DNA from 4 places in the Brucella sp. BE17 genome. Region 3 is predicted to be linked to each of the others. Evidence: riboswitches for the same ligand, from Rfam matches in the RefSeq annotation. Region 3 holds a riboswitch; each other region holds the start of a gene.

Region 1 (5,793 bases), on a different replicon from region 3:
ATATGATCGGGACGATCCGCGCGATCGAGAAGTTTTGTCATGGTCGGAATGAAATCGTCAGCCACAGTGCAGCAGATGCAGCCATTGTTGAGTTCGATCACATCTTCCTCGCGGCAGGCCTCAATGCCACAGCCTTTCAAGATACCGCCATCGACACCCAGATCGCCGAACTCGTTGATGATCAGCGCAATGCGCTTGCCATTGGCGTTTTCCAGCAAATTGCGGATCATCGTCGTCTTGCCGGAACCCAGGAAGCCCGTGATGACCGTTGCCGGAATTTTTTGACCCTGCATAAAACTAACCCTTCATTTTGAGCGGCAGACCTGCCGCCATGAAATAAACTTCATCCGCAACCGATGCTACCGCCTGATGCGCAAAACCCGCGAAATCTCGAAATTCTCGCGCCATGCGGTTTTCCGGCACGATGCCAAGCCCGACTTCGTTGGAAACCAGAATCACGGGACTGACAAGCTTGCGCAAGCTTGCCGCCAGTTTGTGCGTTTCAGCCGCAATATCAAGCTCGGCCATCATCAGATTGGTGATCCACAGTGTAAGGCAATCGACCAGCACAAAGCGGTCGTGACCCATGTTTTTTTCCAGCGCACCGACAAGATCAAGCGGCTCTTCTACCGTCTGCCATTGGGACCCGCGACGGTCGCGATGAATGGCAATACGGTTTTCCATTTCGCCATCAAATGCGCGTCCGGTTGCGAGATAAACGGGCTGAAGCCCGGAGGCTTCAACCTTCTTCTCGGCAAAAGACGATTTCCCCGAACGCGCTCCGCCAAGAACGAAAGTGATTTTTGCAAATTCAGTTCGCGGCGGAGCCATGGTTTCAGCCTTCGATTTCCGTTGATGCGTAGGTCTGGATGAACCAGCCCAGTGCCAGACCAATCACTGCCCACAGAAACAGGTTGGTTGCAAGCGAGGAAACCGCATATTGCGACGCAAGCAAGGCGGGAACGGGCGATGCAATGTCATGCGGGTGCGGCGCACCATAAAGATGCGGCGCAATAATGAGCGCTAGACCCGCGATTCTTGCCCAGATTTCGGATCGCAATACGATAAGGTAAAGACCGATTCCGCTGAACAGCACCGTCACCAGCCACCAGAGCTGCCGCGTCGCAAGCTCTGCGGCAGGCATTGCTGGCAGTTCCGGCGAAAGGCCGAGCGCCGGCAGGAACGCCACAGCAAAAAAACCGGCAACACCCCAGTAAATGCCGTTTCGCACCGTGATGCGGCGACCAGCCAGAAGTGCTGTACCTCCGAGCAACAGGGCAAAGCCCGCGCCTGCAACGAGATTGGCGAGCAAGGTATTTCCGAGGCGTCCAAAAGGCAGCTCGGCCCCCTCTTCCTCATTTGCTGCCACCTCATCATGGTCGTGCGGCGCAGCGTCTGCTTCTGTATGACTATGCCCGCCCCCAGCATCTTCGTAAGTTTCTGCCTCAAGAATCAGCGGCACGGTTTTGAGATACATGACAGGCGTCACCAGAACCCCTGCCAGCAGGCCTGCGGCAAGCGTGGCCAATAAATAACGAATCAACATTTTTGTCCCTCAACAGAAAACCCGCTCCAATGGCCGTCCACCATTGAGCGTTTTTCAATTCCCAGTTTGTGAAAACAGCAGAGCCTTATGGCCCAGATCAGTGGCAGGGAAACCCATAGGCATGACGCGTGTCATGTGCCGAATCGTGCAGCGTGTCGGAATGCGCCAGTCCAACACCGTAGATCAGGAAGGCTCCGAGCAGAAGCGACAACGAGGCCGTCACAAGACGGGTGGCAAGGGGCAAAGGGAGTGTAGTACTGAGTGAATTTTCGTTACGCGCAGCCATGACAACCTCCGTGCAGGCAGCAGGGAAAACCTCCCATCGGGTGCGGACATGATGTCCTTCACGCAACAGGCAGGTCTCCTGGCTCACGGGTCGTAAGGAGTAAAACACCTTCCCGGAAATTATGGTTTCCAGTGGCTGCCGGTTGCCCGGCCTGTTTCATCCCTCTCCGCTCTACAGTCGCGGGGTCGGCTGCGATAAAGACGCCCGGCTTGGGTCCGTCCGTCGCATTCCCTTTTCGCATTGCCGGGACTCTCATCCCGGCAAAACCTGTCGCATGATCAAACATTAGGCTTCTGCCAGAGCGGCGTCAATTGGCCTGACGATAGAGCATCACACCAACCACCAGCGTCCCCGCGTTTCGCCAAACTCTATCAGTTGGCGCGTGCGGGGCGCGCCCACTGCACATTGTCAGCCCTGACCAAGCACGCCTGGGCAAAGACCTGAGCGCGAGCCAGAAAGTGACTATGGAAGCGAAAATAAGGCATCGATATCAAGACAGGCTTCCAGTTCTTGAGCCAGCTCATCAAGCGCCGTTTCAACACTGGCGCGGTAGTTCTCGCCTGAGCCGCGCAGGCCCAGCCTTGCCAGAAACTTTTGCCGGAATTGATCAGAACCGAACACGCCGTGCAGATAAGTTCCCATAATCCGGCCATCCGCAGCAACTGCGCCATCGTCATGATTGCCAATGCGAGAAAAGGGGCGCGCTGCATCAGGGCCGGTGCTACGACCAATGTGGATTTCATACCCCTCGATCGGTGCATTAAGGAAAAGCGAGGTCGCCGTGACGTTGCGCACGATCTTTTCCGGCTCCATGACTGTTTCCACGTCAAGCAGCCCCAATCCATTGACCTCGCATGTTTGTCCCTCGATGCCATCTGGATCGCTGATCCGATTGCCCAGCATCTGAAACCCGCCGCAAATACCCAGCACATGGCCGCCCCGCCGTACATGCATTTCCAGATCACGGTCCCAGCCGTTCTCTCGAAAGGCACAAAGATCGGCAATCGTGGATTTTGTTCCCGGCAGGATAACAAGACCTGCATCCTGCGGCAAAGCCTGCCCCGGCGGCACCATGACCACCTCGACCTGTGGTTCGGCTTTCAGCGGATCCAGATCGTCGAAATTGGCGATCCTCGGCAGCATGGGCACGGCCACCTTGAAACTTTTCCCTTCACCGCGCACAGCTCGTTCCAGCACAACCGAATCTTCCGCCGGAAGCCGTGATACGGCCTTCAGCCAAGGCACCACCCCGAAAGAGCGCCAACCGGTAAAATCCGTGATTGCTGCAAGCCCGTCATCAAACAGCGAAATGTCGCCGCGAAACTTATTGATGAGAAAGCCGCGCACCATGGCACGGTCTTCCTGCGTAAGGATTGTATGCGTACCGACCAGCGAGGCAATGACCCCGCCTCTGTCGATATCGCCGATAAGGACAACCGGCACATTCGCGCGCGTTGCAAATCCCATATTGGCAATGTCGCCTGCACGCAGATTGATCTCGGCAGGAGAACCAGCCCCTTCCACCAGCACCAGATCGGCGTGCTGACTGACATGTGCGAAGGATTGCAAGACCGCTTGCATCAATTGCGGCTTTAATTGCTGGTAATAGCGTCCACGTGCCTCGCCATACACTTTTCCATGCACGACAATCTGACTGCCCATGTCGGTTTGGGGTTTAAGCAGAACCGGGTTCATATGCACCGACGAGGGCACACCACATGCCAAGGCTTGCAGCCATTGCGCACGACCAATCTCTCCGCCGTCATCACTGACAGCAGCATTGTTCGACATGTTCTGCGGCTTGAAAGGGCGCACCTTCAATCCGCGATTGCGCGCCGCACGGCAAAGCCCCGCGACAAGAACACTCTTGCCGACATCCGAACCCGTCCCCTGAAACATGATCGCGCGTGCCATGCGTTGTGCCTAGCGGAAGTCTTGGCCGCTTGCAATGACAGCACCTTGCGAAATCTTATATGTAAAAACGCACAACAGATTGTTGCAGAATTGAGCAACATTATTTCACTGCCGCGTTGGCAGTTGGGCGCGGCTGTGATCTATTTGTATATGGAGGCGCGATGTTCATAGGGAGGAAACCATGGATGAGGCCCACCACAACCAATTTGAGTTAAACGAGGATCAGCGGGCCATTCAGGACATGGCACGGGAATTTGCCGAAGATCGCATTGCGCCGCACGCGCTTCAATGGGATCGCGATAAGTATTTTCCGCTCGATGCCATCCGCGAAACCGGCCCGCTTGGCATGGGCGGCATTTACGTGCGCGACGATGTCGGTGGCTGTGCACTGACGCGTTTTGATGCCGTCTTGATTTTTGAAGCGCTCGCTTACGCGTGCCCGGCTTTTTCGGCCTTCATCTCCATTCATAATATGACAGCATCGATGATCGATCATTTTGGCACCGAAAACCAGCGCCAGACATTTCTGCCCAGGCTGAGCTCTATGGAATGGCTTGCAAGCTATTGTCTGACAGAGCCCGGTTCAGGTTCTGATGCAGCCGCGCTCAGAACCCACGCAGAGAGGGACGGCGATCATTACATCATCAACGGCATCAAACAGTTTATTTCGGGTGCGGGTGCAACCGATGTGTATGTCACAATGGTTCGTACCGGCGAGGACGGCCCCAAAGGCATTTCGACCCTTCTTGTGCCAAAGGACGCACCAGGCCTGTCGTTTGGTGTCAACGAGCACAAGATGGGCTGGAATATGCAGCCAACGCGCAGCGTCACGTTCGAGAATTGCCGCGTGAGCGTCGAAAACCTTCTTGGTGATGAAGGCGATGGCTTTAAAATCGCCATGGCAGGTCTTGACGGTGGTCGCCTCAATATTGCCGCCTGTTCTCTGGGCGGCGCACAATCATCCCTTGATAAGGCGCTCCAATATTGCAGCGAGCGCAAGGCGTTCGGACAGACACTTGACCAGTTTCAGGCCTTACAATTCCGTCTCGCTGACATGGAGACCGAACTCTGCGCAGCACGACTGCTTCTTTATACGGCAGCAAATAAGTTGACCCGCAAGGCGCATGACGCGGGAAAATGGTCGGCCATGGCCAAACGTTTCGTTACTGATACCGGATTTCATGTCGCAAACGAGGCGCTCCAGCTATTGGGCGGTTACGGCTATTTGCACGACTACGGCGTGGAAAAGCTGGTTCGCGATCTGCGGGTGCACCAGATTCTGGAAGGCACCAATGAGATCATGCGGGTGATCATCGCAAGGCACATGATCGGACGCTGAAAGCAAAAGGAAGGACTGTGTCATGGCGACACTTGCATTCATTGGCCTCGGCAATATGGGTGGTCCGATGGCCGCCAATCTGGTGAAGAGTGGTCATATTGTGCGCGGCTTCGATCTCTTACCGCAACATCTGGAGGAAGCCAGAGCCAACGGGCTGGAAATCGCCGATAGTGCTGCGGATGCAGTCGCCGATGTCGAAGCAATTATCACCATGCTGCCTGCGGGCAAGCATGTTCTGTCGGTTTACGAAGACACTGTACCCAAAGCCCGAAAAGATACGCTTTTTATCGATTGCTCCACCATAGACGTCGCATCGGCTCGTGAGGCGCATGAACTGGCTAAAAGCCAAGGGCATCTATCCATTGATGCGCCCGTATCGGGTGGAACAGGCGGGGCTGTGGCGGGCACACTGACTTTCATGGCGGGCGGCAGCGAAAAAGCCTTCGCGCGCGCCGAACCGCTTCTCAGGCCCATGGCCGGAAAGATCGTGCATTGCGGTGCTGACGGTGCGGGACAAGCGGCAAAAATCTGCAACAATATGATCTTGGGTATATCGATGATCGGCGTGAGCGAGGCTTTCGTGCTGGCCGAAAAGCTTGGCTTGTCGCATCAGGCGCTGTTCGACGTGGCGTCCACCTCATCAGGCCAATGCTGGTCGCTGACGACATATTGCCCCGTGCCTGGGCCTGTTCCATCGTCTCCCGCTAA
Region 2 (5,793 bases), 590 kb from region 3:
TTTAGCATCGACTGCGTTAATGGCGTCTACATTGCCAGTCGAACGGCCCTTTTCATCAAATGTCCGCGCGAGGAAGGCATCAGCAATTGTCTTGGCGACTTCCGAACCGATCACGCGTGCGCCCATGGTGATGATCTGGGCATTGTTAGACAGTGCTGCACGTTCTGCCGAATAGGTATCATGGGTCAATGCAGCGCGAATGCCGGGAACCTTGTTGGCAGCAATGCAAACGCCGATACCGGTGCCGCAAACCAGAATAGCGCGGTCATAGGTGCCATCAAGAACGGCGGAGGCAACCCGATCGGAAAGGTTGGCATAAAATGCATCCGGTCCGGCGTCCGTGTGCGAGATTTCAGAAACCTCAAAACGATCCTTGAGATAATCGGCCAGAATTTTTGAGAGGCCTTCACCGGCGCTGTCGCCCGCTACTGCAATTTTCATGATTCTACTCCTTGTTGGCGGATTTGGGATTTATTGTATCTTGCGCGCACATTTGTCGAGGCTATCAAGATAGCCTTCCACCTTCCAGATAGAGCGGCCAATCAACAGGCCCTTGAGATAAGGGCAGGCGATTGGGTCTTTGCCGAAAGCCGCCCTGCTACGGCATCTGCAGCGCTCGCATGCACTTTATGTGAAGTAAAATAATCTGCGATGCCCCGCTTTGCATGAGCAAAGCGGGACAGTTTGTCATGTTTCATCAGCCCAGCGTAGCACGTAGAGCCTTGGCTGCAGCCACCATATTGACAAGAGCAGGGCGGACTTCATCCCATTTGCGCGTTTTCAAGCCACAATCTGGATTAACCCAAATCTGGTTATCGGAAAGCCTCTTGCGGGCCAGTGATAAAAGATCGGTCATCTCGCTTACGTCCGGTACGCGTGGCGAATGAATGTCATAGACGCCGGGCCCGATCTCGTTTGGATACTTGAACGCGTTGAATGCATCAAGCAGTTCCATGCGTGAGCGCGAGGTCTCAATGGAAATCACATCCGCATCCATGGCCGCAATCGCGTCGATGATGTCGTTGAATTCCGAATAGCACATATGGGTGTGGATCTGGGTTTGATCGACCACGCCGCTTGAACAGATACGGAAAGATTCAACCGCCCAGTCGAGATAGGTCTTCCATTCCGACCGCCGCAAGGGCAGGCCTTCCCGCAAGGCCGCCTCGTCGATCTGGATCATTGCCGCCCCCGCTTTTTCCAGATCGCTGACCTCGTCGTGGATGGCGAGCGCAATCTGGCGGCAGGTGGCAGCACGAGGAATATCGTCGCGGACGAATGACCAGTTCAGGATTGTGACCGGCCCGGTCAGCATGCCTTTGACGGGACGGGCGGTCAGAGACTGGGCATAGCGCCACCAGCCGACCGTCATCGGTTGAGGCCGAGAAACATCGCCGAAAATGATCGGTGGGCGCACATAGCGCGAGCCGTAGCTCTGCACCCAGGCATGTTTGGTAAAGGCGAAGCCGGAGAGTTTCTCCCCGAAATATTGCACCATGTCGTTGCGCTCGAATTCACCATGCACGAGCACATCAAGACCGATTTCTTCCTGCCAGCGGATGGCTGCTTCGGTTTCGGTGCGGAGGAAGGCCTCGTAATCACTGTCGCCGAGCTCACCCCTGTTATGGGCGGCGCGTGCCTTGCGAACTTCAGGCGTCTGCGGAAAGGAGCCGATGGTGGTAGTCGGAAAACGCGGCAGGCCGAGTTTTTCGCTTTGAAGTCTCTGGCGCTCGGCAAAAGCGCCAGTGCGGCGCAGCATGGATTGATCGATGGAGCCGATGCGCTTTTCGACATTCTTGTCGTGCACCTTTGTGGACGCTTTTCGTGCGACGATGGCCTCGCTTGCAATTTCCAGTTGCGGCAGCACGGTGTTTTTTCCCGACGCCAGCGCCTTGCCAAGAACGGTCAGTTCATCGATCTTCTGCTTGGCGAAGGCAAGCCAGCTTTTTAAATCCGCGTCGAGCGCATCTTCGAGATCCAGATCAATCGGCACATGCAGAAGCGAGCAGGATGGCGCAATCTCGATTGCATGGGAACCGCGCTGCTCGAAGATCGGCTTTATCCGGTCGATGATCGAAACGAGATCGGAGCGCCAAATATTGCGTCCGTCGATAACGCCAAGTGACAAAACCTGTTCAGGACTTATCTTTGCAGCGATGTCTGCAAGCTGTTCCGGCGCACGGACCAGATCGACATGCAGTCCTGCTACGGGCAGTAACAGGGCCGTATCGAGATTGTTGCCAAGCGCGCCGAAATAGGTCGTCAACATGATTTTTGGGTGGGCGTCAGATGCCAGGTGCCTGTATGCGAGTTCATAGGCCGCCAGTTCGTTGGGGATCAAGTCCAGAACAAGTGCGGGTTCGTCGATCTGCACCCAGTCTGCGCCAGCGCCTGCCAGCTTTTGCAGAATTTGCACATAGACCGGCAACAGTTTCGGCAACAGCGTAAGCGGGTTGGAGCCCGGCGTCGTCGGTTTGGCGAGTTTCAGCAATGTCACAGGGCCAAGTAGAACAGGGCGCGTATGGACACCTAGCGCCTTGGCTTCCAGAAAATGATCTAGAATTTTGGTGCTTGAGAGCGCGAACTCCTGATCGTCTGCCAGTTCCGGCACCAAATAATGATAATTTGTGTCGAACCATTTGGTCATTTCCATTGCGGTCACACCTGAAGAGCTGTGCTCGTGATGGTTATGGCCGCAGGATGGAGCTTCACCTTCGAGCCCACGTGCCATGGCAAAATAAGTGTCGAGTGAGACCTCTCCGCCGGTCCAGCCATAACGGGATGGAATGGCACCCACCATGGCGACCGTATCGAGCACATGGTCATAGAGCGAGAAATCATTCGATGGAATTTTTGTGATACCGCTTTGTTTCTGCTCGAGCCAGTTGGCGGCTCTGAGCGCTTTTGCCGTATCCAGGAGCTGCGATGCGTCGCTCTTGCCCGACCAGTAGGATTCAAGCGCGAATTTAAGTTCGCGATGGCGGCCGATGCGCGGCACGCCCAGCGTGGCGGTAGCGATGGTGGCGTTTGACATGACTGTTTACCCCGATTCAGGTTGGGGCAGGGGCTTTAGGATGCGTGCAACGCAAAACCGCCCGCTGAAGCGCGGTTGCTGCGACACATCGGGACACCCCGCCCGTGGACGTTACTGCATCATGGCAGGTCTCCTGGCTTGCGGGTCAAAGCCTTCATTCGCCTTCCCGGAATACGCATTCCAGTGACTTGAAATGAATGTCGGCTCGCCGCTTACAGTTGCGGGGGCAGCTCCGGACCTGTGTTTAATATAAATACCTAACGCACCGGATTCCCTCTTAGCCTCGCCACCCGATTGGCGGCGAGGACCACGATTACTTTAGTGTGAGCGAGAACTGATGTCGTGTCAATATCATATAAAGAAATCTTTATATCTTTAAATGTTAAAGTGATTTGCGCAGCGAGGGAAAGGTCAAATCGTTTGAATTTTATTTTCTGTAACAATGGACTCATCGAAAACCTGGACTTTCGGGAAAGTTTTTTTGGTTAATTAGTGATTATTATAGCTCAGTGTTTTCAATCTATTGGCCCTCTCAGGCATAGAACTCACCCTTATGTGCTCGCGTTTTGTATTGACTATTAATACTGTGTTAAGCACACTTTGTTGCAATATGTTACAGCGCGTTATCGCAGTGGCTTGAGCGAGGTGATCAATTGAAGCAAATACGGCAGACAGATCGGCATACCCTGCAGACAGGGGAACGGTCTGCCATGGCTTCAATGACATCCTTCTGGGGGCTGATGCGCGCCTACTGGGTTTCGGACCGCTGGAAAGAAGCCTGGGCGCTAACCATCGCGATCTTTGTTTTGACAGCAATCGTCAGCAAGACGACGGTCTGGGTGGCCGAGGCCTCCGGCCTGATGATGAACTCCATCGTTAACGTCAACACGGCTCCGGTGCAGCATCCGCTTCTGGCTATTGCAGCCAACGCTGGCATTCTCATTGCACTGATGCTTGCCAAGGACGTGATGCTCGTCGGCTCGCGGCATTTTCTGTCGACGACCTTGCATCGCAAATGGCGCAAATGGCTCAACGACCAGTTCTCGAGCGCGATGCTGAACGGACGCCACGCGCATTTCCATTTGCAGCAGGGCCGCGGCAAGGATCATATCGATAATGTCGATCAGCGCCTGCAGGAATCGGTCAAGGGCATGACTGGTGGTGCCATTGGTCTGGTGACAGGAATTGTTGGTGTTCTGATGTCCGGCTTTTTTGTTGGGCAAAAACTCATTGAAATGTCAACCGAGGTTCAGGGGCTGGAACTGTTCGGTGCCTATGGCGGCGCGTTTCTCGCTTTTGCGGCCATCGTGCTTTATGTACCGCTCGGCACGCTGATAGCTGTCTTGATTGGTCGCCGTCTTGAGCGGCTGAACCTGCGCATGCAGCAGGCGGAAGGCTCCTACCGTGGAGAATGGACCACGCTTCTGCGTCGCAGCTTCCAGATTTCCGCGTCCAAAGGCGAACCCGTTCAGCAATCGGTGAACAACCGTCTTTACACGGATGTCGATCAAACGTGGCATAAGCTCAACCGCTTCGATGCGAGTTATCTGGCCTTTTCGCAGGCCTATGGCTTTCTCTCCAACCGTATTATCGCCTATATACCGGGCCTGCTTCCCTATATGAGTGGTGCCGTGAATTTTCGTAATTATGTGACGGGCGCTGAGCTGGTCGCGGCCATGATCAATGACTGCTCATGGTTCATTCAGGTTATGCCGGCCATCGCCAATTTGCGCGCCAATGCAGGTCGCGTTACCGGCCTTGCGCAATCGATTGAAAATGTGAGCGATCCGGCACAATTTTATGCCCGCTCCGGCATCAACCGCTTTGCCTTTGCTACGCAGCATCCGCGTTTCGGGCTGTCGGTCCGCAATCTGGCGCTCATGCAGGGGCCTGACACCGAAACGCCGTTCCTGCGCTCGGGGGTGATCAATATTCGTGCGGGGGATTGGGTCTATATGCGCGGTGAATCCGGCTCGGGCAAAACCTCATTTATCAAGGCGCTGAATGGTCTCTGGTCTTACGGTGCAGGCGAAATCATCTTCCCGCAAAACGCCTCCGTGCTCTATGCGACACAGGAAGCCAAATTTCCTTCGGTCTCGTTGAAAAAGCTTGTCGGACTGCCGGGAGATGCCGATAATTTTAGCGATCTTGCCGTTGCGGCCGTCTTGCATGAAGCGGGGCTCGGTGAATTTATCGAGCGCATGAACGAGGCAGATGCGGACGGTTCGCCATGGGATATGGTGCTTTCAGGCGGGCAGAAGCAGAAGCTCGTGCTGGCGCGTATCCTTCTTCATAAGCCATCGGTCATCTTCCTTGACGAAGCCACCGGTGCACTCGATCCGGCTGCCAAGATGCGCTTTCATGAAGCTTTGAAAAGCCGTTGCCCGCAGGCAATCGTCATCAGCATCATGCATGAGGACAAGCTTCCGCTTCTCGAAAACGGTGCGCAGGTTTATTCGCACGTGCTGGATATCCGCAACGGTTACATTTCGCTGCGTCCGGTACAGTTCGATATGCCGTACGAGATAGCAACCGGCGCGCAAGGCGATTTACCCCTCATTGCCGCCGAATAGTCCGGGATCAAACTTAATTATCCTGTCTGCTCGTGTGCCACCATTGCATGGAGCCTGATGATGAGCCTAAACGCTCTTATGTAAGCATCAAATCGCTCCAGCACACTTGCCGCACCAGTGCTGATCGGTTAGGAAACGGGCAATTCGGATTGCTGGCCTCTTCAGCATCCATGGATAATCAGCAAT
Region 3 (5,793 bases):
CCCCAGCAAGGCTAGGCTCCGTTTTAACGCGAGCTTTTCAGGAAGGAATATTCCCATGGCAGACCGTCCTATCATGACGACCAGTGCCGGTGCTCCGGTACCGGACAATCAGAATTCCCTGACCGCAGGCGAGCGCGGTCCTCTGCTGTTGCAGGACTATCAGCTCATTGAAAAGCTCAGCCATCAGAACCGCGAGCGTATTCCCGAACGTCCCGTTCATGCCAAGGGGTGGGGTGCATTTGGTACGTTGAGCATTACCGGCGACATTTCCAGATATACCAATGCCAAAGCTTTGCAGCCGGGTGCAAAGACGCCGATGCTGGCGCGCTTTTCAACCGTTGCCGGTGAGCAGGGTGCGGCCGATGCCGAGCGCGATGTGCGCGGCTTTGCCCTGAAATTTTATACCGAAGAGGGCAACTGGGATCTGGTTGGCAACAACACGCCGGTGTTCTTCGTGCGCGATCCGGTCAAGTTCCCCGATTTCATTCATACGCAGAAACGCCATCCGAAAACCAATCTGCGCTCCGCCACCGCCATGTGGGATTTCTGGTCGCTGTCACCTGAAAGCCTGCATCAGGTGACAATCCTGATGTCGGATCGCGGCCTTCCCACTGACGTGCGCCATATCAACGGTTATGGCTCGCACACCTATTCCTTCTGGAACGATGCGGGCGAGCGTTACTGGGTAAAGTTCCATTTCAAGACCTTGCAGGGGCACAAGCACTGGACCAATGATGAGGCGGAACGCGTCATTGGGCGCACGCGCGAATCCACGCAGGAAGACCTCTTCACCTCCATTGAAAACGGCGATTATCCAAAGTGGAAAGTTCAGGTGCAGATCATGCCGGAACTCGATGCCGACAAAACGCCTTATAATCCCTTCGATCTGACAAAAGTTTGGCCCCATGCCGATTATCCGCCCATCGATATCGGCGTCATGGAGTTGAACCGCAACCCGGAAAACTATTTTACCGAAATCGAGAATGCCGCTTTCTCGCCGTCGAATATCGTGCCGGGGATCAGCTATTCACCGGACAAAATGCTGCAGGCACGTATCTTCTCTTATGCGGATGCGCATCGTCATCGCCTTGGCACACATTATGAAACCATCCCGGTCAACCAGCCCAAGTGCCCGGTTCACCACTATCATCGCGATGGTCAGATGAACGTCTATGGCGGCATCAAGACCGGCAACCCGGATGCCTATTACGAGCCGAATTCGTTCAACGGCCCGGTTGAACAACCTGCCGCCAAGGAGCCGCCGCTGCGCATCTCCGGGGACGCTGCACGCTATGACCACCGCATCGGTAATGATGATTATTCGCAACCGCGCGCGCTGTTCAACCTGTTCAACGATGGCGAAAAGCAGCGGCTGTTTTCCAACATCGCCGCTGCCATGACCGGGGTTCCGGGCTTTATCATCGAGCGTCAGCTCGGTCACTTCCGGTTGATTCATCCCGATTATGAAGCCGGCGTAAGAGCCGCGCTCAAAAAAGCGCATGGCTATGAAGCCAATACGATCGCGCTGGAAGAAGAGGCAACGACTGCCGCTGAATGATTGGCGGTGAGCCGATTGTCATGAAAAGCCGGGGCGTTGCTCCGGCTTTTCTGTTTGCTTGGGACGATAAGCCAATTGACGATTGCCTTTTGCCTGCAAGGAAGGCTATGCCGGGAGCATAGTTTAATAAGGAGAAATCATGCGGCTTGGTGGACGCCTGCAGGCGGCAATCGAGGTTCTGGGTGCAATCGATGCGGGCAAGCGCCCGGCTTCCGAAGCACTCAAGGATTGGGGCGCAGCACACCGTTTTGCCGGGGCTGGTGACCGTGCCGTCATCGGTAATATCGTTTATGACGCCTTGCGCCGCAAGCTTTCCATCGCGTGGCGGATGGATGGCGACGATGCCCGTTCGCTCGCCTTTGGTGCGCTTTTGGCTGATGGTGGTATGGATATGGCAACGATTGATGCCATGCTCGATGGCGACAAATTTGCGCCTGCGACGCTGGAAGCCGAACGCCGCTCTGCATGGGAAAACCGTGACATCAACGATGCGCCAGCGCATGTGCGTGCCGATGTGCCGCAATGGTGTGCACAGTCTTTGGAAGCGCTTTTCGGACCGCGCTGGGTCGAGGAGGGCACGGCGCTTGCCGCGCGTCCACCGGTCGATCTGCGCATCAACAGTCTCAAAGCAAAACCCGAGCAGGTTCTTGCCGCGCTGGAAAAGGCTGGAGCCAGACCAGCACCGTTTCTTTCGCAAGCTTTGCGTATTCCCCCCATCGAAGCTTTGGGACGCCATCCCAATGTGCAGGGCGAACAGGCCTTTCTTGACGGCTGGTTTGAGGTGCAGGATCTGGGCTCACAGCTTGCGGCACTCTTTGCCGGAGTAAAACCAGGCGAGCAGGTGCTAGATTATTGCGCGGGTGCTGGCGGCAAGACGCTGGCGCTTGCTGCGATGATGGATAATCGCGGACAGGTCCATGCTTATGATGCCGAGCTCGCGCGCTTGTCACCGATGCATGAACGATTGCAACGCGCGGGTGCGCGCAACACGCAGGTGCATGGAAAACTCGATACACTTGAACCGCTTGTCGGTCGAATGGACGTCGTTTTAACCGACGCGCCCTGCACGGGTTCCGGTACCTGGCGGCGCAGGCCTGACGCCAAATGGCGGCTCAATGAACAGCAATTGGAGCGGCGGGTGCAGGATCAGGCGCAGGTTCTTGATGCCGCGAAACACTATGTACGTCCCGGCGGACGGCTTGCCTATGTCACCTGTTCGCTGTTTGCAGAGGAAAACACCGCGCAGATTGAGCGGTTTCTGAGTGCCAATATGGATTTTTCGGAAGCTTCGCCGAAATCCCTCTGGCAGGCTACCGTGCCCGATAGAGTTTCGGCCACACCGGTCTTTCCCCGACATGGAAGTGTTTTCTCTCCTCTCTCGACCGATACAGATGGATTCTACGTCACCATTTTGCGGCGAAGCTAAAACCATCAGGGGGCTTTTTCAGCGATAGTTATTGAGGGTCGCTTGACGAAGCAGTCGGGCAACGCCTAAGTGATCACGACGGTTTCCCGAAAGGGGATCAAAAGGGAATGCGGTGAAGGCCAATGCCTGATGCCGCAGCTGCCCCCGCAACTGTAGGCGGTTAGTTTTCGTCACATGCCACTGGGCCAGCGGTCCCGGGAAGGCGACGCAAAACAGTGAGCCGCGAGCCAGGAGACCTGCCGTCAGCCGTAGTCATGCGCGTGCACATCGGGCGGGGTTTCCTGATGAAAGACAGGGGATCCATATATTCATGGGGAGACTGTGGTCGCGGTGACGAGCAACGTACCGCTGGACCATGGAATGCCTTATCTGAAATTTTCTGCGCCGATAGCGCCACTCGACTTTGCTTGCCGTTTTCGGCTTCCCTCATCACGATGCCATAAGATTCTTGCCGTGGGCGTCGGGTTTTTCTCGCTCACAGGCAGTGTTGTTTTCGCGCAGTCGCCTTCAACGGGCACGCAACCGGAGGTGGTACTTGATCCCATTGCCATCAGCGGGCAAAAGCGTGGGGCCGGGCCAAACCTCGATGAAGTCTCCAATGCTGGTAGCTGGCTAGGGCTGACCGCGCGCCAGACACCCGCCAGCGTCGAAGTCATCGACGGCGAGACGATCCGCGAGCGCGGGCAGATGGATGTCAATCAGGCAATCGTGCGTAACGGTATTGGCATCAATTTTCTCGGTACACCGGGTAATGGCGGCACAGCCCTAAGCATGCGCGGCTTTTCCGGCCAAGGTTCGGTGACGCGGCTTTATGACGGCGTAAAACTTTATCCCGGTTCCGGCACCATCACCTTTCCATTCGATAGCTGGGCGGTCGAGCGGATCGAGGTTCTGCATGGACCTGCTTCGGTTCTTTATGGCGAAGGTTCCATTGGCGGGGCGATCAACGTCGTACCGAAGAAGCCGCTCACGCAAGGTCGTCGCAACGAAATGCGTACCATGATAGGCACCGATGGCCAGAAGGGCATAGCATTTGGCAGCGCCGGGCCCATCGATGACCGTTTTGCCTATAATATCGATGTCAGCGCCAAGGGATCGGATGGATGGATGGAGCGTGGGGATGCGTCGAGTTTCGCCATTTCCGGTGGGCTTCGCTGGCAGGCGACCGATGAACTGGCTTTGACGCTTTCACATGATCATGGGCTGAACAAACCGTCCGCTTATTTCGGCACGCCCCTGGTCAATGGGCGGCTGGACAAGCGCTTTCGCGATGAAAACTATAATGTGCTCGATTCCCGCGTGCGCTTTCATGACCATATCACGCAGCTCAAAGCAGAGTGGACGCCGGATGAAAACATCTCGGTTCGTTCCACGACCTATTATCTGTTCAGTGATCGCGACTGGCGCAATGCCGAAAGCTATCTCTACCGCCCGGAAACGAACGACATCCTTCGGGATAGCTATATCGCGATCAACCACCATCAGGAGCAGGTCGGACACCGGACGGATGTGAAATTCAAACATAACCTCGGGGGCATGGAAAACGAGACCGTCATTGGTTTCGACGTCAACCGTATCCGCTTTAGGAACAGCAATAATTCCCCCTATAGGGGCGGGGAATCCGTGGTTGATCCGATCAATTTCGATCCGGGGTTTTTCATCGGTACCGACCCGTTTCGCACCACTCTCGACAGCAAGACATGGCAATATTCGCTCTTTGCCGACAATAATCTCAAGCTCAACGAGCAATGGTCGATCGTTGCGGGGCTTCGTTATGACGATCCCCGCCTGAGGCGCACAAATCCCGAGACGGGAAGCAGCTTTTCACGCAATCTTGACAGTTTCAACTGGCGTGTTGGGGCGGTCTACACGCCATTGCCAGATATTGCCTTTTACGCGCAATATTCACAAGCCTCCGAGCCGATCAGCAATATCCTGTCACTTTCGGATGCGCAGCGCGATTATTCCCTGCCGCGCGGCGAGCAATATGAGGCGGGCGTCAAGTTCAGCTTTCTTGACGGGCGGGCGGATGCAACGCTTTCCGCCTATCATATAGTCAAAAAGGATGTGCTGGCACGTGACCCCGATGACCGCACCATCGTGCGCCAGATCGGGCAGCAATCCTCGAAAGGCATTGAAGCATCGCTCGGTATCGATCTTGACTATGGTTGGCGCGTGGAAGCCAATGGCACGATTCTGAAAGCGCAATTTGATGATTATTTGCAAGCCGGTGGTGATTTCTCCGGCAATACGCCTCCCAATGTGCCGGAGCAGGCGGCCAATCTCTTTGCAAGCTGGAGCTTCCTTGAGAATTGGATGGCCTATGGCGGGCTGCATTATGTCGGCAAGACCTATGTCAATGATGCCAACACGGTGACACGGCCTTCCTATGTGACGGTCGATGCGGGGCTGCAATGGCGACCCACCGACAAGGCGACATTCGAACTCAATGTTTATAACCTGTTCGATGAGGTCTATGCGACGTCCGGCGGCAGCACGCAGTGGTATCTGGCGCCACCGCGCACGGCAACCCTCTCTGCTCGGTTCAAGTTCTAGGGAAACTGATGACGCCGTTCGGCCTTCATATCAGGAATGTGACTTGGGGGCCTTCGGCTGACCGTCGCATCATTGAGGATATAAGCTTCGACGTCGCGCCGCGATCCGTGACGGTGATCGTCGGCGCAAACGGTGCGGGAAAATCCAGTCTGCTGCGCTGTATCTACCGGCTGTACCGACCGTCTGGCGGGCAAACTCTGCTCGACGGCAGCGATATCTGGAAAATGACGCCGCGTGATGTTGCACGCAAGAT
Region 4 (5,793 bases), 120 kb from region 3:
GGCTTGCGTAGAAGACCCACAAAAAAGCCAATTCGAAAAGCAGTCCGAGCCAGCCGAGCCACGGCTGGAAGGCGTAATCAGCGCCTGCGGGAAAACCTGTCGCGCCATAGATTATCGGGATCAGCGAGAGGCCGACCGTTGCTGTGCCGAGCGCCAGGCGGTCAGTGAGCGAACGGGCATCGCCCACCACCTTTATCTTGCGTGCGCGCCGCTGGTGTGGAATTCGGATGGCAACCCAGGCGACAAGCCCGACCGTCCAAATGATAATGGCCAGTGTCGGCGTCATTCAGCAATTCCCTCTTTGGACGGCAGCCCGCCCATAATTTGATTCTTTGCACGGTCGACCAGAGAAATCGGACCGCAGCAAACTTGAAAAAAATCATACCAGTAACGCTTCGTATTGCCGAAGACATATTGGTAATGCACGCGGAAAAGATTTCGTTTCACACGCTTATAGGTTTCAGGCTGCAGCATATCTCTTATTCGCACGGTTCGCACAATGGGGAAATCCCGCCCCTTGGCGCGTTGCAGCTTCATTTCGGCGACAGGGTCGGTCTTGTAGAAATTGATGACATCAGTGAGGCACTGAATTTCGACCCATTCAAACCTGCCATCATCGGTCAGGCGCTGCACGCCGTCACGAAAATTCTGTGCTGCCGGATGATAACCGGCCTTGAGCGCGGTGGAGCCAAGCGTCAGAACCGAAACATTTGATGCTCGTGTTGAAAAGGCGCCGTCAAGCGCGATACACCGCGCCGCTACGTCGAGCATCAACATGCCGCCGGTGCTGTGACCGATCAGGATAACCTCGTCATAGCGACCTTCGCCAACACGCCGGACGATTGTCTGCGCAAAATGCTGCATCAGGGCTTCGGCGTCGGGGCGTCTGCCGCGCATGAAATTGAGCGAAAAGGACCACAGATCCATCAGATGATTGATCGGCCATTTTTTGCCGAGCACTGCCAGCGCCAGAGCAAAAACGCCCAAACCCACCAAAGGGCTGAAAAGACCGAGCCAAGGTGAAAGCAGCCGGCCGACGCCAATGCTAGCGAGCGCGAAAAGGACAAGCGTCAAAAACGGATAGAGGAAATAGAGCCCGAACCGCCACGCATGTGCGAAAAACTGAAAAGCGGGGCCTGAGACGATGAAATCACCGAAGGCGAGGAGATATTTTCCGAGTCTGACGGCAAGCGGACGCGAAAAATCGGACAAGACGATACTGTCGAGAGCAAGGAAGTTGAAGTCCGTCGTCGTTTTCCAGCCTTCACTCTCGCAGTCTGTTTCGATCAGGGCGCAACCGATATTATTATCGGGATTTTCCTTGACCGGAAGAACCACGGATTTTGTGCTCCATACCGTATCGAAGCGGGATATTTCTTTGCTTAAACGACTGAAAAACGCCTCGGGCGTTTTCGGGTCATATCCGCCAATAAAAAAAACGGCACGCCGCTGGACCGACTGATTCATGCGGAAAACCTAATTTGCATCTTTTCTATTGTCGAGATCAAAGCCTTGGCTTCCAACAAAATGTGACGGCAAGCTTTCTTATCAAGGGAACACACCAGGTTTTTCTGCCAGCGCAAGGCCGATATGGCAATTAGACGAAAAGATGAAACGCTCATTTTGAGCGATAAGATATGCGATTTTCATTCAGCTGTGAAATGTTCTAACATCCAACGTAGACAGCTATTGTTTCAGGAGCAATGAATGCAGCCGATCTGGGCCGTTGGTTTGATGACCGGGACCGTTCTTGATGGGAATATCGATGTCGCGCTTGTGAAAACCGATGGCGAGACGGTCGATATTTTTGGAACCTATGCGCTCAAGCCCTACCCTTATGGTGTGCTTGAATTGTTACAGCAGGCGCAGGCTGAGGCGCGGATATGGAATTTCGAAGGCCAGGAGCCTGAAATATTCGCTAAAGCCGAACAAGCGCTCACCGAAGCGCAATCTGTCGCTGTTATGGAACTGGTGGCGGAGAGCGGGCTTACAATGGAGGATATCGGTATTGTCGGTTTTCACGGGCAGACGGTACTGCATCGTGGTCCTCAACCGGGAAAATTCGGTGACACACGCCAGCTTGGTGACGGTAATTTAATGAGCCAGCTGCTTGGCACAAGGGTCGTCTATGACTTTCGCACAGCCGATATTCGTGCTGGCGGGCAGGGCGCGCCTTTGGCTGCAATCTATCATGCTGCTCTGTTGCGCAGCGCCGACGCAAGTGGCGACACCGCCATTCTCAATCTCGGTGGCGTTGGCAATATCACATGGTGGGATGGTTCCGATTTGCTCGTCGCATTCGATACTGGACCGGCCAACGCGCCGATTAATGATTTTGTCAAAGCGCAAGGTCTGGGCGAGATGGACCTTGATGGGGCGCTGGCCGCACGCGGAACTGTCGATGAGGCGCGTCTCGCTGAGCTGTTAACCCATCCCTATATGACGGCCCCATTCCCCAAATCCCTTGACCGTTTCGATTTTACCGCCGCGATGGCAGATGGGCTGAATGCAGAAGATGGTGCGGCAACATTGACGGCATTCACAACCGCAGCCGTAGGCAAGGCACTCGACCTTTTACCAAAACGCCCCAAGCGGCTCGCCGTATCTGGCGGCGGGCGCCATAATCCGACAATCATGCGCATGCTGGTCGAGCGCGCCGGTGTGGAACTGGTGCCGGTCGAATCGCTGGGTTGGCGAGGGGATGCAGTTGAAGCTGAATGTTTTGCGTTTCTTGCCGTGCGGGCTTTGCGGGGGCTGCCGATCAGTTTTCCAAGCACGACGGGGGTGCCCGCACCGATGAGCGGTGGGATGCTGGCCGAACCGCGATAGGTTTTATTTTAAAACGGAATTGCAGACAGCAAAACGCCCGCAGCGATGGGAGGAGGAGTTCGCTGCGGGCGGATTGATAAAGCGCGACTGGGAGGAGGAGTGCCGCGCTTTGCGTCCGGTTTTTGGGAGGAGGAGTAAACCGGACGAGTTGTAAATAGGATCGCTGCATTGTGATTACAACAGACGATCCTGCAACCGAGATATGCACAATTTGCAAAGCGGAAAATAAAGCCGCCTCAGCAGCGGTTGAACGCGCTGAGGCGGTAAATCGTCGCCAAAGCCCCCAATGGCGAGATATGATCTCTAATAGCATAAGTCTGACGCGAGAAAATATACCCGTTACAGCTTTTGATGGAAAAATCCACACTATGTTAAATTCGCAACATCGGCATGATGTGTGGATTTTAAGGACATGTGTTTCAGTTAAATTCTTTAAAAAACAGTTTGTTATCTCGTAGCCAGTTGCAGAGTGTTCCTTATCCGCCGAGGCGTTCAGCGATCCGCGTCCTGTTGACTGCCATGGCCTCCTTTGAAGGTTCCCAATCACAACACCACTCCGGCGCAAAGCCGAGGAGGAGTTCGTGCGTCATTGTGAACTGTGGCGCGTATCCTCTGGCTCTCATTTCTGCCACCAGTGCAGCCTGCCTTTTCGCCAAGTAGCCAAGGCGTGGGTAGAAAAAGCGCACATGGCCAGTTCCAAGCGTATAAGCGGAAGGATTGCGGGAATCGTCCGGCGTTTCGCCACGGGCAATGGCCGCGCGCACCAGTGCGAAAACCCGCGGCAGTTCACGATATTCCGCGACAAGATGCGGACCAGTCAATTCTGATGGCGGAATGCAGTTTATGCGCGTCAATTTCGATGCTCGCTATGCTGGAAACAAATGATTTGAACTGTGTAAAAAGGAGCAATCAGCTATTCCCCAGTTTTTTCACATTCCGTATGTCCTGCTATTCCACAGGGATTATAAAATCTATCGCTCATTTTCGCTTTTTTCCGATCTATCCCCAAATCCATCTATTGACGAGTTTTTAACTTCGTCTACCATATCTTGTGTATGAGGTTCTCTCGATTCGCAATCGAGGGCTAAGACGGGAATTCGGTGCGTTTCATCTGTCAGGGTGAAGCAAAGCCGAAGCTGCCCCCGCAACTGTAAGCGGTGAGTTCTGTCCATCATGTCACTGGCGAAAGCCGGGAAGACGGGCGAGAACGTTGATCCGCAAGCCAGGAGACCTGCCTCTTACAAGTACGTCCACGGGCGGGGTGTCCGGCTGGCGCGCAATTTTATGGCAAGGTTCCTTGCCGGTTGCAGCCCCGATTTCCCGCTCACAGCTTCGGGGTGAAGTCCATGTTCAGACAGTTCAGTTTCAGTCGTTACGGCTTTTCCATCAGGGAATAGTATTTGTTCATCGCGCAGGTCTGACCTGCGTTGATCGATCCCCCATTGCATGTCTCTTGCCGCGCATCGTCAAGCTGCGCGAACGATCCTTTGTGTGCCGTCCAAATCAGTGAGGAAAAAATGAATATCACCGTCTACAGCAAGCCCGCCTGCGTCCAGTGCACTGCTACCACGCGCGCGCTTGATCGTCAGGGTGTCGATTATGAAGTTGTCGATATCTCCGTTGATGCAGACGCTTTCGATCTCGTACACGGTATGGGCTACCGGCAGGTTCCGGTCGTCGTTGCCGGTGAAGCGCATTGGGCTGGTTTCCGACCCGACATGATCAGCGCGCTCGCCTGAGAGACATGCTCATGAGCCTGCTCGTCTATTTCTCCAGCCGATCCGGCAACACGCATCGCTTTGTGGAGCGGCTTGGGATGCGGACCGACCGCATTCCAATGGAGGTGGCGAGCGCTTTGAACGTGAATGAGCCTTTTGTGCTTGTCACGCCGACTTATGGTGGCGGTGGCACCAAGGGCGCAGTACCCAAGCCTGTCATTCGTTTTTTGAACGATGTGGGCAATCGCTCTCTCATTCGCGGCGTGATCGCCGCGGGCAACAGCAATTTCGGCGCGGCTTTTGGCATCGCTGGCAACATTATTTCCGCCAAATGTCAGGTTCCCTATCTCTATCGCTTTGAGCTTCTGGGAACAGACGAGGACCTTGGCAATGTCAGAAACGGGATGGAACGATTTTGGACACGGCAGATACAACCCTGATCCGCGAGCACGAGGCGGAGCCATTGGCGCTTGATGCGCCGGAACCCGCATCCACGCGCAGCAGCAAGCCGATACAATCCTTCGAGGGAATGGATTATCACGCGCTCAACGCAATGCTGAACCTCTATGACGATGAGGGGAAAATTCAACTCGATTGCGACCGGCAGGCCGCACGTCAATATTTTCTCCAGCACGTCAACCAGAACACGGTGTTCTTTCACAATCTACGTGAGAAGCTCGATTATCTGGTAAGTGAAAACTATTACGAAACGGAGGTGCTGGACCAGTATTCCTTCAATTTCGTGCGCGACCTGTTCGATGAGGCTTATGCGAAGAAATTTCGCTTCCCGACCTTCCTTGGCGCGTTCAAATATTACACCAGCTATACGCTGAAAACGTTCGACGGAAAGCGCTATCTGGAGCGCTACGAGGATCGTGTCTGCATGGTGGCGCTGACGCTTGCGCGCGGCAATGAGCAACATGCGCGCGAGATGGTCGATGAGATTATTTCAGGCCGCTATCAGCCCGCGACGCCGACTTTCCTCAATGCCGGCAAGAAACAGCGCGGCGAACTGGTGTCCTGTTTTCTGCTGCGCGTCGAAGACAATATGGAATCCATTGGTCGTTCGATCAATTCTGCCTTGCAACTCTCCAAGCGCGGTGGTGGCGTGGCGTTGAGCCTCACCAATATCCGCGAAGCGGGCGCTCCCATCAAGCAGATCCAGAACCAGTCCTCGGGCATCATCCCGGTGATGAAGCTTCTCGAAGACAGTTTTTCATATGCTAACCAGCTTGGTGCACGTCAG

The links. A riboswitch is a leader RNA that binds a small molecule or an ion and turns the genes downstream of it on or off. The one in region 3 is predicted to bind cobalamin.
Region 1: linked by a shared signal. The riboswitch ahead of AAIB41_RS05595 (CbtB-domain containing protein) and the one ahead of AAIB41_RS12385 (TonB-dependent receptor) in region 3 are both predicted to bind cobalamin.
Region 2: linked by a shared signal. The riboswitch ahead of metE (5-methyltetrahydropteroyltriglutamate--homocysteine S-methyltransferase) and the one ahead of AAIB41_RS12385 (TonB-dependent receptor) in region 3 are both predicted to bind cobalamin.
Region 4: linked by a shared signal. The riboswitch ahead of nrdH (glutaredoxin-like protein NrdH) and the one ahead of AAIB41_RS12385 (TonB-dependent receptor) in region 3 are both predicted to bind cobalamin.

Annotation. Positions count from the first base shown of each region.
Region 1 covers NZ_CP154467.1:1,139,529-1,145,321, forward strand. The annotation lists gene cobW (cobalamin biosynthesis protein CobW) at 1-293, opposite strand, end outside; gene cobU (bifunctional adenosylcobinamide kinase/adenosylcobinamide-phosphate guanylyltransferase) at 298-831, opposite strand; gene AAIB41_RS05590 (CbtA family protein) at 836-1,546, opposite strand; gene AAIB41_RS05595 (CbtB-domain containing protein) at 1,644-1,832, opposite strand; cobalamin riboswitch at 1,883-2,118, opposite strand; gene AAIB41_RS05600 (cobyric acid synthase) at 2,295-3,746, opposite strand; gene AAIB41_RS05605 (isobutyryl-CoA dehydrogenase) at 3,928-5,085, shown strand; gene mmsB (3-hydroxyisobutyrate dehydrogenase) at 5,108-5,793, shown strand, end outside.
Region 2 covers NZ_CP154468.1:788,579-794,371, reverse strand. The annotation lists gene AAIB41_RS14990 (RpiB/LacA/LacB family sugar-phosphate isomerase) at 1-441, opposite strand, end outside; partial or broken gene AAIB41_RS14985 (triose-phosphate isomerase) at 472-582, opposite strand; gene metE (5-methyltetrahydropteroyltriglutamate--homocysteine S-methyltransferase) at 698-3,034, opposite strand; cobalamin riboswitch at 3,140-3,361, opposite strand; gene AAIB41_RS14975 (ABC transporter ATP-binding protein/permease) at 3,745-5,607, shown strand.
Region 3 covers NZ_CP154468.1:195,781-201,573, forward strand. The annotation lists gene katA (catalase KatA) at 56-1,558, shown strand; gene AAIB41_RS12380 (RsmB/NOP family class I SAM-dependent RNA methyltransferase) at 1,698-2,984, shown strand; cobalamin riboswitch at 3,047-3,243, shown strand; gene AAIB41_RS12385 (TonB-dependent receptor) at 3,345-5,540, shown strand; gene AAIB41_RS12390 (ABC transporter ATP-binding protein) at 5,549-5,793, shown strand, end outside.
Region 4 covers NZ_CP154468.1:316,891-322,683, forward strand. The annotation lists gene AAIB41_RS12950 (protein-S-isoprenylcysteine O-methyltransferase) at 1-286, opposite strand, end outside; gene AAIB41_RS12955 (lipase) at 283-1,467, opposite strand; gene AAIB41_RS12960 (anhydro-N-acetylmuramic acid kinase) at 1,708-2,829, shown strand; gene AAIB41_RS12965 (pyrimidine dimer DNA glycosylase/endonuclease V) at 3,306-3,683, opposite strand; cobalamin riboswitch at 3,871-4,083, shown strand; gene nrdH (glutaredoxin-like protein NrdH) at 4,347-4,568, shown strand; gene nrdI (class Ib ribonucleoside-diphosphate reductase assembly flavoprotein NrdI) at 4,580-4,987, shown strand; gene nrdE (class 1b ribonucleoside-diphosphate reductase subunit alpha) at 4,963-5,793, shown strand, end outside.